Regions from separate parts of the Streptomyces sp. NPDC049597 genome, predicted to be linked through region 2. Evidence: predicted binding sites of a transcription regulator. Region 2 holds the regulator's gene; the other holds the start of a gene.
What was found. The regulator HrcA, encoded in region 2, represses chaperone genes, less so after heat shock. The targets are predictions, from matches to a motif close to TTNGCACTCNGNNNNNCNGAGTGCNAA.
Positions count from the first base shown of each region.

Region 1 (6,675 bases), on a different contig from region 2:
GGGCGAGCCCGTCCTGCTCGCCGACCAGAACCGCGCCAAGTGGAACCGGCTGCTGATCCGGCGCGGCGTCGAGGCACTGGGGCGCGCCGGCGGCGGCCCGTACGGTCCGTACTGCCTCCAGGCCGCCATCGCCGCCTGCCACGCGCGGGCTCTCCGTTACCGGGACACCGACTGGGCGACGATCGCCGCGCTGTACGGGCAGTTGGTCCGTCTCGTGCCGTCCCCGGTCGTCGAACTGAACCGGGCGGTCGCGGTGTCGATGACCGAGGGGCCAGAGGCCGGGCTCGCACTGGTGGACGCGGTGGCCGGTGAACCGGCCCTGAAGGACTACCACTTGCTCCCGAGCGTTCGCGGCGACCTGCTGGCCCGGCTGGGCCGCGCCGAGGAGGCACGGGCGGAGTTCGAGCGGGCCGCGTCCCTCGCCCGCAACGCTCGGGAGAGGGAACTGCTGCTGGACCGGGCCGCTCGCGTCGTGCCGTAGCCGTAGCCGTAGCCGTAGCCGTAGCCGTAGCCGTAGCCGTAGCCGTAGCCGGGTGCGGGCCGCGCGCCCGGGGACGGTCCCGGTAGCCTCATGGTCATGTCAGGACGCACCCTCCCGCCCCTTCCTCCGCCCGTCGGCACACGGGCGTGGCCCGACCGCGCGTCGCTGCTCGCCGACCGGTCGCGGGCGATGGCGGAGCTCCACCGGCTGAGCATCGGCGGGGCCGTGCTCGTCCAACTGTGGCTGCTGGCCGCCGGCTTCGCCGTCGGCTGGGTGCTGGTCGCCGCCGCGCTGCGGACATTCGACGAGGCGATCGACATGTTCGGTCAGATGTTCGGCGGTGTGCTCCTCCTGCTCGGCGCCGCGTTCATGGTGCCGACCGGCCTGCTGATCGGCTTCGGCCTCGCCCGTGACGCGAAGGTGCGCGGGCTGCTGCGTGCCTGGAGCGGCCTGGACAGCGACCCGGCCGGCGACGCGCGCTTCGCCTCGCCGGGCCTGAGCCTGACCTGGTTCCTGCCGTCGTTCCTGATGTGCGCGGGCGGCCTGTGGACCTGCTTCGCCGTCCCGGCCGGCGCGGAGCCCGGCCAGGACACGGTGCCGGGAGTGGTGCTGCTGATGGGGCTCGGGATGATCCTGTGGCTGACGGGACTGATCGGCGTCTCGAAGGCGGTGGGCCACTACCGCTGGGCGCTGCGGCTGGTCCCGCCCCGGGCCCCGTCCGGCCCGCACGCCTGAGCCGGCGCCCTGCGCCCGCCGTGAGCCGGGCGCCCGCCCGGCCCTGAGCCGTGGCCCGCGCGCCGGATCCCTAGGCCGGGTGGCCCACCAGCATGGCCGGCGCCCCGGCCACCCGTGTGAGGAACACGGTCGCCGAGGCCGGGCCGCTGGGCTTCACCTTGCGGCGCAGTTCCTCCGGTTCGACCGCCGAGCCGCGCTTCTTGACGGTCAGGACGCCGACCTCGCGCTCCCTGAGCAGCGCCTTCAGCTTCTTCACGTTGAACGGCAGCGTGTCGGTGATCTCGTAGGCCGTGGCGTACGGCGTCGGGTGCAACTCGTCCGACGTGATGTAGGCGATCGTCTCGTCGATCAGGCCGCCCGAGACGTCCTCGGCGACCTCGGCGACCAGATGCGCGCGGATCGCCGCGCCGTCGGGCTCGTAGAGGTAGCGGCCGACCGCGCGGACGGCGGGGTCCTGCAGGCCGCGCCCGGTCAGGGTCCGCGGGCCCGGGAGCAGGGTCGCGCGGACCGCGCCCGGGTCCGTGCCGAACCAGAGCACCGCCTCCTTGACGTCGCCGCCGTCCGAGATCCACTCGGCCTCGGCGTCCCCGGGGACGGCCTCGTGCGGGATGCCCGGCGCGATCTTGAGCGCGGCGTGGGGGCGTGTGCGGGCCGCGGCGATCGCCCAGGACAGGGGCGGCGAGTACGCCTCCGGGTCGAAGATCCGGCCCCGGCCACCGCGTCGCGCCGGGTCCACGAACACCGCGTCGTACGCGGAGGTGTCGATGTCCGTCACGTCCGCGCAGCGGACCTCGACGAGATCGGCGAGCCCGAGCGCCTCGGCGTTGGCCCGCGCGGCCTCGGCCGTCAGCGGGTCCTTGTCCACGGCCAGGACGGAGATGCCCGCCCGCGCGAGCGCGAGCGCGTCGCCGCCGATGCCGCTGCACAGGTCGGCCACGCTGCGCACGCCGAGCGCGGCGAAGCGCTCGGCCCGGTGGGCGGCGACCGGCCGGCGGGTGGACTGCTCGACGCCGTTCGGGGTGAAGAACATCCGTCCGGCGTCCTCCGCGCCGAACTTCGCCGCCGCGCGCTGCCGCAGCCGGGCCTGCCCGAGGGCCGCCGAGACGAGCTCCGCCGGATGCTCGCGGCGCAGCCGGGTGGCCACCGCCAGTTCGTCGGCGGGGTCGTAGGAGGCGAGCGACGCCAGCAGCGCGGCCCCCTCCTCGGTGCGCAGGGCCAGGAAGGCGGCGAGCGGATCGGAGGCGTTCACCGGGCCATTGTGGGCCAGGCGGGGGATGCTCCGCGCGCACAGGCGGTGTCGGCCGGGCGGGCAGGCGCCGCGCTGACAGGATGCGACGCCATGCAGTCAGTACGACAAAAGGGAAAAGTAAGAGCGTACCGGGTCGGTGTGGGTCTCGTCGCGCTCCTCGTCGCCGCCACCGGCTCGGGCTGTGCGGGCGGTGACGGGCGGGACGCGCGTCCGGCACCGTCCGCCGCGGGGAAGCAGGTCCAGCGGGGCCCGGCGGGAAAGGAGCAGGCGGCGGGCCCGTCCGGCGCGTTGTCCGCGTACGCCGGGAAGGTCAGGCGGGCGCAGGCCGCGCGGGCCGCGGCAGCGAGGAGGTGGGGCCTGGAGCAGACCCCGCTCGCCGCGCCCCCGCCGCCGCAGACCAAGCCGAGGATCACCACCCGCAAGGGTTTCGAGGTCGAGGGCGGCGACGAACTGCCGCCGGTCTTCACCACCGTTCCGACCAAGGAGAAGATCGTCTTCCTGACGATCGACGACGGCGCGGAGAAGGACCCCGAGCTGCTGCGGATGATGTCCGAACTGCGGATCCCGTACAGCGCCTTCCTCAGCGACTACGTGATCGACGACGACTACGACTACTTCGAGAAGATGCAGGGCGGCGGCGTCGCGCTGCACAACCACACCCTCAACCACCCCTATCTGCCCGGCCTTTCGCGCTCCGCCCAGAAGCGGGAGATCTGCGGCCAGCAGGACAGGCTGCAGAAGCGGTACGGCACGCGCCCGCGGCTGTTCCGCCCGCCGTACGGGAACTACAACAAGGACACGCTGCGCGTCGCGAAGTCCTGCGGGATCGAGGCCGTGCCGCTGTGGGCGTCCGAGGCGTTCCCCGACCACATGGAGTGGCGCGAATGGGACCGGGACCTGCACCCCGGCGACATCATCCTCACCCACTTCCGGGGCCGCGGGGAGTGGAAGGGCACGATGCCGGACGTGATCCGGCGGGTCATGCGGACCGTGACCGCCAAGGGCTACGCCGTGGCGAAGCTGGAGGACTACGTGTGAGCCGCGCGCACCGGTCCCTCGCCGGGTTGCCGGGTCGCCGGCGGCCGGTGCGCCCCTTGCCGCGGCGGGCCGCGGACCCGGCCGAGCGCGTGGGCCGTACGGCGGCAGGGAGCGCGCCACTCGCCGCGGGCGGCACGGCCGCCTCAGGCGCGGCCGCGGCCGGATCAGGCCGCCACGCGGCGCTGCATTGGCACTCCGCTTGACCGAGTGCTAATCGCAGTCATAGTCTCGCTCCTGGCACTCCCCACCGGAGAGTGCCAACACAGCGACGGGCAGGTCCGGCACCCGCGACGACGGATCCACCTGGTCGCCACCTCAGATCAGTTAACCCCGTGAGATCTCCGAAGGGGGAGGTCGGATCGTGACGACCACCAGCTCCAAGGTTGCCATCAAGCCGCTCGAGGACCGCATTGTGGTCCAGCCGCTCGACGCCGAGCAGACCACGGCTTCTGGCCTGGTTATCCCGGACACCGCCAAGGAGAAGCCCCAGGAGGGCGTCGTCCTGGCCGTGGGCCCGGGCCGCTTCGAGAACGGCGAGCGCCTTCCGCTCGACGTGAACGTCGGCGACGTGGTGCTGTACAGCAAGTACGGCGGCACCGAAGTGAAGTACAGCGGCGAGGAGTACCTCGTCCTCTCGGCTCGCGACGTGCTCGCGATCGTCGAGAAGTAATTCCTGCTTCACCCGGCAGATTTGCTTTGAGCTGCGCCCCTGGCCACCCCGCTGACGCCGGGCGGCGAGGGGCGCGGTTCTTTTGAACACGATTTCCGAGAGGGCTGAATCGCTCCCATGGCGAAGATCCTGAAGTTCGACGAGGACGCCCGTCGCGCCCTCGAGCGCGGCGTCAACAAGCTTGCCGACACGGTCAAGGTGACGATCGGCCCCCGCGGCCGCAACGTCGTCATCGACAAGAAGTTCGGCGCGCCCACCATCACCAACGACGGTGTCACCATCGCCCGCGAGGTCGAGGTCGAGGACCCGTACGAGAACCTCGGCGCCCAGCTCGTGAAGGAGGTGGCGACCAAGACCAACGACATCGCGGGTGACGGTACGACCACCGCCACCGTGCTGGCCCAGGCCCTGGTCCGCGAGGGTCTGCGCAACGTCGCCGCCGGTGCCTCCCCGGCCGCCCTGAAGAAGGGCATCGACGCCGCGGTCAAGGCCGTGTCCGACGAGCTCCTCGCGACCGCCCGCCCGATCGAGGACAAGACCGACATCGCCGCCGTGGCCGCGCTCTCCGCGCAGGACCAGCAGGTCGGCGAGCTCATCGCCGAGGCGATGGACAAGGTCGGCAAGGACGGTGTCATCACCGTCGAGGAGTCCAACACCTTCGGCCTGGAGCTCGACTTCACCGAGGGCATGGCCTTCGACAAGGGCTACCTGTCCCCGTACATGGTGACCGACCAGGAGCGTATGGAGGCCGTTCTCGACGACCCGTACATCCTGATCCACCAGGGCAAGATCTCCTCCATCCAGGACCTGCTCCCGCTGCTGGAGAAGGTCATCCAGGCGGGTGGCTCCAAGCCGCTGCTGATCATCGCCGAGGACGTCGAGGGCGAGGCCCTGTCCACCCTCGTCGTCAACAAGATCCGCGGCACGTTCAACGCGGTGGCCGTCAAGGCCCCCGGCTTCGGCGACCGCCGCAAGGCGATGCTCGGCGACATGGCCACCCTCACCGGTGCCACCGTCATCGCCGAGGAGGTCGGCCTCAAGCTCGACCAGGCCGGTCTGGACGTGCTGGGCACCGCCCGCCGCGTCACCGTCACCAAGGACGACACCACCATCGTCGACGGTGGCGGCAACTCCGAGGACGTGCAGGGCCGCGTCAACCAGATCAAGGCCGAGATCGAGACCACGGACTCCGACTGGGACCGCGAGAAGCTCCAGGAGCGCCTCGCGAAGCTGGCCGGCGGCGTGTGCGTGATCAAGGTCGGTGCCGCCACCGAGGTGGAGCTGAAGGAGAAGAAGCACCGTCTGGAGGACGCCATCTCCGCGACCCGCGCCGCGGTCGAGGAGGGCATCGTCTCCGGTGGTGGCTCCGCGCTCGTCCACGCCGTGAAGGTGCTCGACGGCAACCTGGGCAAGGAGGGGGACGAGGCCACCGGTGTCGCCGTCGTCCGCCGCGCCGCCGTCGAGCCGCTGCGCTGGATCGCGGAGAACGCCGGCCTCGAGGGCTACGTCATCACCTCCAAGGTCGCGGAGCTCGAGGCGGGCCAGGGCTTCAACGCCGCCACCGGCGAGTACGGCGACCTGGTGAAGGCCGGCGTCATCGACCCGGTCAAGGTCACGCGCTCCGCCCTGGAGAACGCCGCCTCCATCGCCTCGCTGCTGCTCACGACCGAGACCCTGGTCGTCGAGAAGCCGGCCGACGAGGAGGCCGAGGCGGGCCACGGCCACGGTCACGGCCACAGCCACTGACGTACGGGCCTGACGGCCGTACGAGCCTGACGGCGCCTGCCGCGCAGAGAAGGCCCCCGTCCCCGCTGTCCGCGGGGGCGGGGGCCTTCCCGCTTCGACCGTCGTTCGACCGCCTTCCACCGGGGCCGTGGGTCACATCGCGCCGAGCTGCCGCATCAGCCGCATCATGTCGAAGTGCCACCAGCCTTCCTTGATCTTCCCGTCCTCGAACCGGAAGATCGTCGTGCCGGTCATGGAGCACTGCTCGCCCGTGGCCGGTATCCCCTGGAAATCGCCCTTGTGCCGGCCGTTGAAGGTCCACAGCATCACGACGTCGTCGCCCTCGGTGATCTGCCGGTCGAGCTCGAAGGTGAAGTCGAAGGCGTTGCGCCACATCGTGAGGTCGCGCCGGATGACGTCGATGCCGACCTCCGCGTCCTCCTCGTTGGCGATGTCGTGGTCGGTGTAGTCCTCGGCGAACACCTCCTCGATGGCGGCCATGTTCCCGCCGGCGGCGATCTCGTGGAAGAAGCGCCGGGCCGTCGCCGCGTTGAGCTGCTCCTCACGGACCACGTCGAGGTCGGTGAACGTCGGCATGCCGTCGCACAGAGCGACCATCTCCTGGAAGATCCGGTCGGTCTCGGGGAGCTTGGAGTTGCGCATCGCCTCCTCGTACGAGGGGAACTCGACGATCTCGACGTAGTGCGAGCCTTCGGCGCGGTCCTTGCCCATCATCAGGTGGGACGTGGTCCGCTTGCCCCTGGTCTTCTCGACCCA
Region 1 is NZ_JBFAOY010000004.1:70,205-76,879, reverse strand. It holds gene AB0K02_RS07005 (DUF6596 domain-containing protein) at 1-481, shown strand, start outside; gene AB0K02_RS07000 (hypothetical protein) at 578-1,216, shown strand; gene AB0K02_RS06995 (class I SAM-dependent methyltransferase) at 1,287-2,507, opposite strand; gene AB0K02_RS06990 (polysaccharide deacetylase family protein) at 2,556-3,503, shown strand; gene groES (co-chaperone GroES) at 3,865-4,173, shown strand; gene groL (chaperonin GroEL) at 4,291-5,919, shown strand; gene AB0K02_RS06975 (ester cyclase) at 6,052-6,675, opposite strand, start outside.
Region 1: groES (co-chaperone GroES) is a predicted target of HrcA. The motif match lies at 3,691-3,717, and genes of this name have one in related genera.

Region 2 (6,675 bases):
CGCGGCGCTCGCTCCCGCCGCCAGCACCGCGGCGATCTGAGCGCCCCGCATCAGGCCTCCGGCCGCGACGACCGGCAGGTGCACCGCCTCGCGCACCAGGGGGATCAGGGAGAGCAGCCCGATGCCGGAGCCGTCCGCGGCCGGGTCGTCGCGGTGCGTTCCCTGGTGGCCGCCCGCCTCGATGCCCTGCACGCACACGGCGTCGGCACCCGCCCACTGCGCGGCCTGCGCCTCCTCCGGCGTGGTGACGGTGACCACCGTGACCGTGCCGGCGGCGGACAGGGCGGCGAGCGCGTCGCGCGAAGGGCAGCCGAAGGTGAAGGAGACGACCGGGACGGGGTCGTCGACCAGGATCGCGAGCTTGGCCTCGTAGCCGTCGTCCCGCCCCGCGTCGGGGTCGCCCAGCGGGGTCTCGTACCAGGAGGACTCACCGGCGAGCTGATGCCGGTAGACCTCGACGGCAGCCGGGTCGGCCGTGCCGGGCTGCGGCATGAACAGATTGACGCCGAAGGGGCTCGCGGTGCGGCTGCGGATCTGTTTGATCTCCTGGTACATGCCGTCCGCCGTCTTGTACCCGGCGGCGAGGAACCCGAGCCCGCCGGCGTCGGACACGGCGGCGGCGAGCTCCGGACAGGACGCACCCCCCGCCATGGGGGCCTGCACTATCGGATAACGGCAAAGACCGGTCAGCGCGGACGACATGCACGCATCGTCGCATGCCCCGGTCCCCCGACCGAATCGAGGATTCCGCCCCGCTGGGCCGGGCCGGGTGGCGCTTGCGGCGCCCTGTCCCTCCCACGCCTGTTCCCCCTGAACGGGGGCGTCCGCCCGACCCCCTGGGTGGACCCGCAGCGCCTCGATCCCCCTACGGCCTGGCGGCCGTGGTTCGTACCCCGTCTCTCGTCACCGGGGTGCGCCCCGGAGCCGTACCGTCCTTCGCGCGGTGTTCGCCGGCTGCGCCCGAACACCGCGCCTCAACCGCGGACGGGCCGGCTCTGCCCGCGGCACGTCCGGCCCGGCCGACCGGTGGGGAGACACCCCGCACCTCACACCCCGGCAGACCTGGATTTCGCGGGGGAGATCCCGCCCGTCCGGGCCTCTCCCACGGCCGCCAGGCCACAGGAGAGGTTCGACGGCACCGCGCGAAGCGTGCTGCGGGATCCAGGGGCAGAGCCCCCGGTCCCGGGAGGGACGGGGTGGGGAACCCCACGGGCTAACGCCCGTTGAACGCGTCCTTCAGACGCGAGAACAGACCCTGCTGCCCCGGCTGGAACTGGCCCGTCGGCCGCTCCTCGCCCCGCAGCTTCGCCAGGTCCCGCAGCAGCCGTTCCTGCTCCGGGTCCAGCTTCGTCGGCGTCGTCACCTCGACGTGGACGATCAGGTCGCCCCGGCCGCCTCCGCGCAGGTGCGTGATGCCGCGCCCGTGCAGCGGGATCGACTGGCCGGACTGCGTGCCGGGCCGGATGTCGACCTCCTCGATGCCGTCGAGCGTCTCCAGCGGGCACTTCGTGCCCAGCGCCGCCGCCGTCATGGGGATCGTCACCGTGCAGTGCAGGTCGTCGCCGCGTCGCTGGAAGACCGGGTGCGCGATCTCGTGGATCTCGACGTACAGGTCACCGGCGGGGCCGCCGCCCGGGCCGACCTCGCCCTCTCCGGCCAGCTGGATGCGCGTGCCGTTGTCGACACCCGCGGGGATCTTGACGGTGAGCGTGCGGCGCGACCGGATCCGGCCGTCTCCCGCGCACTCCGGGCACGGGGTCGGCACGACGGTGCCGAAGCCCTGGCACTGCGGGCACGGACGGGAGGTCATGACCTGGCCCAGGAAGGACCGCGTGACCTGCGAGACCTCGCCGCGGCCGCGGCACATGTCACAGGTCTGCGCGGAGGTGCCCGGCGCCGCGCCCTCGCCGGAGCACGTCGTGCACACCACGGCCGTGTCGACCTGGATGTCCTTGGTCGTGCCGAAGGCCGCCTCGTTGAGCTCGACCTCCAGGCGGATCATGGCGTCCTGGCCGCGCCGCGTACGCGAACGGGGCCCGCGCTGCGACGCCGTTCCGAAGAAGGCGTCCATGATGTCGGAGAAGTTCCCGAAGCCGCCCGCGCCGAAGCCGCCCGCACCACCGCCGCCGGCCTGGGACAGCGGGTCGCCGCCGAGGTCGTAGACCTGCTTCTTCTGCGGGTCCGAGAGCACCTCGTACGCCGCGTTGATCTCCTTGAAGCGCTCCTGCGTCTTCGGGTCCGGATTCACGTCCGGGTGGAGTTCACGCGCGAGGCGGCGGAAGGCCTTCTTGATCTCGTCCTGCGATGCGTCGCGGCGCACGCCGAGTACGGCGTAGTAGTCCGTGGCCACTTACGACTCCGCCAGGATCTGTCCGACGTAACGTGCCACTGCGCGTACCGCTCCCATCGTTCCGGGGTAGTCCATGCGGGTCGGTCCGACCACGCCGAGTTTGGCGACTGCCTCGCCGCCCGAACCGTAGCCGACCGAGACGACGGACGTGGAGTTCAGTCCCTCGTGGGCATTCTCATGCCCGATCCTCACGGTCACGCCCGATTCCTTGGCCTCGCCGAGCAGCTTGAGCAGCACGACGTGCTCCTCCAGCGCCTCCAGCACCGGCCTGATCGTCAGGGGGAAGTCGTGTCCGAAGCGGGTGAGATTGGCGGTGCCGCCGATCATCAGCCGCTCCTCGGTCTCCTCGACCAGCGTCTCCAGCAGGGTCGCGAGCACGGTGGAGACCGTGCCGCGGTCCTCCGTCTCGAAGGACTCGGGCAGGTCCTGCACCAGCTGCGGCACGTCCGTGAAGCGGCGGCCGACGACGCGGCTGTTGAGCCGGGCCCGCAGGTCGGCCAGCGACGTCTCGCCGAACGGCGCGGGGCAGTCGACCATCCGCTGCTCGACCCGGCCGGTGTCCGTGATCAGTACGAGCATCAGCCGGGCGGGCGCCAGCGACAGCAGCTCCACGTGCCGGACGGTCGAGCGGGTCAGCGAGGGGTACTGGACGACGGCGACCTGCCGGGTCAGCTGCGCGAGCAGGCGGACCGTGCGGCCCACGACGTCGTCGAGGTCGACGGCTCCGTCCAGGAAGTTCTGGATGGCCCGGCGCTCGGGGGACGACAGCGGCTTGACGCCGGCCAGCTTGTCGACGAACAGCCGGTAGCCCTTGTCCGTGGGGATGCGGCCGGCGCTGGTGTGGGGCTGGGCGATGTAGCCCTCCTCCTCCAGCACGGCCATGTCGTTGCGGACGGTGGCCGGGGAGACACCGAGCTTGTGGCGTTCCGTCAGCGCCTTGGAACCGACGGGCTCCTCGGTGCCGACGTAGTCCTGGACGATGGCGCGCAGGACTTCGAGCCTGCGTTCGCTGAGCATCGCGCGCACCTCCAGCTGCCGGTCCTTGGTGTGTCCTGGCACTCGATACGGCCGAGTGCCAGCTTCCCCCGGCCAGTGTACGGCGGCGGGGTACGCCCCTAGCAAGGGCGGCCGACCACGCTACCGCGAGACCTGTGCTGGTCGATGCGGATAGCGTCGCCGTATGGACGCCGCTTGGGAAGACTTCGGGTGGGAACGGCTGGCCGACGGAGTCGGCCGGCGCAGGTTGCCGGCCTGGGACGCGACCGTCGGCCTCGTGCTGGGCGAGCAGCACGTCCTGCTGTACGACACGGGCTCGACGATCCGTGAGGGCGCCGAGCTCCGCGTCCAGGCGCAGGCGCTGGCGGGCGGACGCCGCGTGACGTACATCGCACTGAGCCACCCGCACTTCGATCATGTGCTGGGCACGGCGGCGTTCGCCGGTACGGAGATCTACGGGGCGGTCGGCGTGGACACGCTGCTGAGCCGCGAACGCGACGCGATCCGCGCCGACGCGGTGCGGCACGGTGTCCCGGCGGCCGCGGCGGCGGAGGCGGCCGATCTGCTGGCGCTGCCGCACCACCTGGTGAGCGGGGAGTGCACGCTCGACCTGGGCGGCCGCCGGGTGCTGCTGGCCAACGTCGGACCGGGCCACTCGGGCCACGACCTCGCCCTCTTCGTGCCCGGCGACCCCGAGGTCGTCTTCTGCGGCGACCTGGTGGAGGAGTCGGGCGAGCCGCAGGCGGGCCCGGACGCGATCACCTCGCGCTGGCCGGCGGCGCTCGACCGCCTGCTCGCGCTCGGCGGCGAGGACGCGCTGTACGTGCCGGGGCACGGCGCGGCGGTGGACGCGGCGTTCGTGCGGACGCAGCGTGACGAGCTGGCGGCGCGTTTCGGCGTGTCGTAGGGCGACCGGTCGTATCGTCATCCGACATGCGCAGCTACAGCCCTGACCTGACACCTCCGTGGAAGCGGTCGGCACCGGTCCCGGAGGTACCCGCGGAGCCCGATCTGGTGGTGGAGGAGGTCGCGACCGGCTTCTGCGGAGCGGTGATCCGCTGCGAGGCGGGCACCGTGACGCTGGAGGACCGCTTCGGCAAGCACCGGGTCTTCCCGCTGGAGCCGCGGGGCTTCCTGCTGGAGGGCAAGGTGGTCACGCTGGTCCGCCCGTCCGCGCCGGCGCCGGCCGTCCCCGCGCGTACGGCCTCGGGCTCGGTCGCGGTCCCCGGCACCCGTGCCCGGGTCGCCCGCGCCGGCCGGATCTACGTGGAGGGCCGCCACGACGCCGAACTCGTGGAACGGGTGTGGGGAGACGACCTGCGCATCGAGGGCGTGGTCGTGGAGTACCTGGACGGCATCGACGATCTCCAGTCGATCGTCGCCGAGTTCGCCCCGGGCCCGGACGCCCGCCTGGGCGTGCTGGTCGACCACCTGGTCGCCGGCTCCAAGGAGTCCCGGATCGCGGCTTCGGTGACCGACCCGCACGTGCTGGTCGTGGGCCACCCGTACATCGACGTGTGGGAGGCGGTGAAGCCGTCGTCGCTGGGCATCGCGGCGTGGCCGAGGATCCCGCACGGCGAGGACTGGAAGACGGGGGTGTGCCGGGCACTGGGCTGGCCGGACAACACGGGTGCGGCCTGGCAGCACATCCTGTCGCGTGTGCGGTCCTACAAGGACTTGGAGCCGGCGCTGCTGGGGCGGGTGGAGGAGCTGATCGACTTCGTCACGGAGCCTGCGTGACGTCCGGCAGGGTGCCGAAGTCCGAGGTGTCGAGCGTCAGGCCGAGGGCGTCGAGAGGGACTGGCTCTCCGAACTTGCTGGTTCGTTCCGTACGATAGTCGGCCTGCTCACCGCTGCCGCCGGGTTCGGTCAGCACCACGCACTTGGCAGCAGAGGGGTCGATGATCAGGTACGCGGGTACACCCCCGGCGGCGTAGATCGACCGCTTGGTCACGTAGTCACGGAGCTTGCTTGTCTTGGACACCACCTCGACCAGCATCGTGACGAGTGCGGAAGGCAACAGCCGACCGGGATGCGGGAGCCGCGTCCCGTGCCAGTACGACGAGGTCGGGCTGCGGCTCGCTGGCCTCTCGGAGGATGTCGACGTCCTGAGTCTGCAACCGGTGCCAGCGATCCCGAGGAATCGCGTCCTGAACAGATTGCACGAAGAGGGTTGTGGACCAGGTCCGGCCCCGCCGTCATCACGATTTCCCCCTGAGGAGCTCCACCTTGACCCCCTCGGGAACCTCGAGGCTCTCGAAGAACTCGGTCATCCGGTGATCATCCACAGCGGTCATCTCCGTGGCCCTCCACTTCCGCCGCGGCCTGTGAGCGGCAGCCTAGGCATCAGGGTAGGGGCCGCACCTGCGATCCGCAGCGGTTCCCCCGCCTGAGTGATCAGTCCACCAGGTCCCGCACCACCGCGTCCGCCAGCAGCCGCCCCCGCAGGGTCAGCACCGCGCGGCCCCGCGCGTAGGGGCCGGGGTCCAGGAGCCCGTCGGCGAGGGCGCGGCGCGCCGCAGCCAGGCCGGCGGGCCTGAGGAGATCGAGCGGGCAGCCGTCCCTCAGTCGCAGCTCCAGGAGGATCCGCTCCACCCGGCGGTCCTCCGCCGTCAGCACCTCACGGCCCGCACCGGGCGAGCGCCCCTGACCGAGCGCCGCCGCGTACGCGCCGGGGTGTTTCACGTTCCACCAGCGCACCCCGCCCACGTGACTGTGCGCTCCGGGGCCCGCGCCCCACCAGTCCGCGCCGCGCCAGTACAGCTCGTTGTGCAGGCAGCGGCCGGCCTGCGAGGTGGCCCAGTTGGAGACCTCGTACCAGTCGTATCCGGCGCCCGACAGCACCTCGTCCGCGATCAGGTAGCGGTCCGCGTGGACGTCGTCGTCGGTCATGGGGACCTCGCCGCGCCGGATGCGCCGCGCCAGCTGCGTGCCCTCCTCGACGATGAGCGCGTACGCCGACACATGGTCCGGTCCCGCGCCGACCGCCGCCTCCAGGGACGCCCGCCAGTCGTCGTCGCTCTCGCCCGGCGTGCCGTAGATCAGGTCGAGGTTGACGTGCTCGAAGCCCGCCGCCCGCGCCTCCGCGACGCACGCCTCCGGCCGGCCCGGCGTGTGCGTGCGGTCGAGCACCTTCAGCACGTGCTGCCGCGCGCTCTGCATGCCGAAGGAGATCCGGTTGAAGCCGCCGGCCCGCAGGGCCGCGAGATACTCCGGGCCGACCGACTCCGGGTTCGCCTCCGTGGTGATCTCCGCGTCGTCGGCGAGCCCGAACTCCTCCCGCACCGCGTCCAGCATCCGTACGAGGTCACCGGCCGCGAGCAGCGTCG
Region 2 is NZ_JBFAOY010000001.1:459,267-465,941, forward strand. It holds gene AB0K02_RS02125 (nitronate monooxygenase) at 1-702, opposite strand, end outside; gene dnaJ (molecular chaperone DnaJ) at 1,214-2,350, opposite strand; gene hrcA (heat-inducible transcriptional repressor HrcA) at 2,351-3,367, opposite strand; gene AB0K02_RS02140 (MBL fold metallo-hydrolase) at 3,531-4,253, shown strand; gene AB0K02_RS02145 (DUF3097 domain-containing protein) at 4,280-5,086, shown strand; partial or broken gene AB0K02_RS02150 (Uma2 family endonuclease) at 5,070-5,643, opposite strand; gene hemW (radical SAM family heme chaperone HemW) at 5,744-6,675, opposite strand, start outside.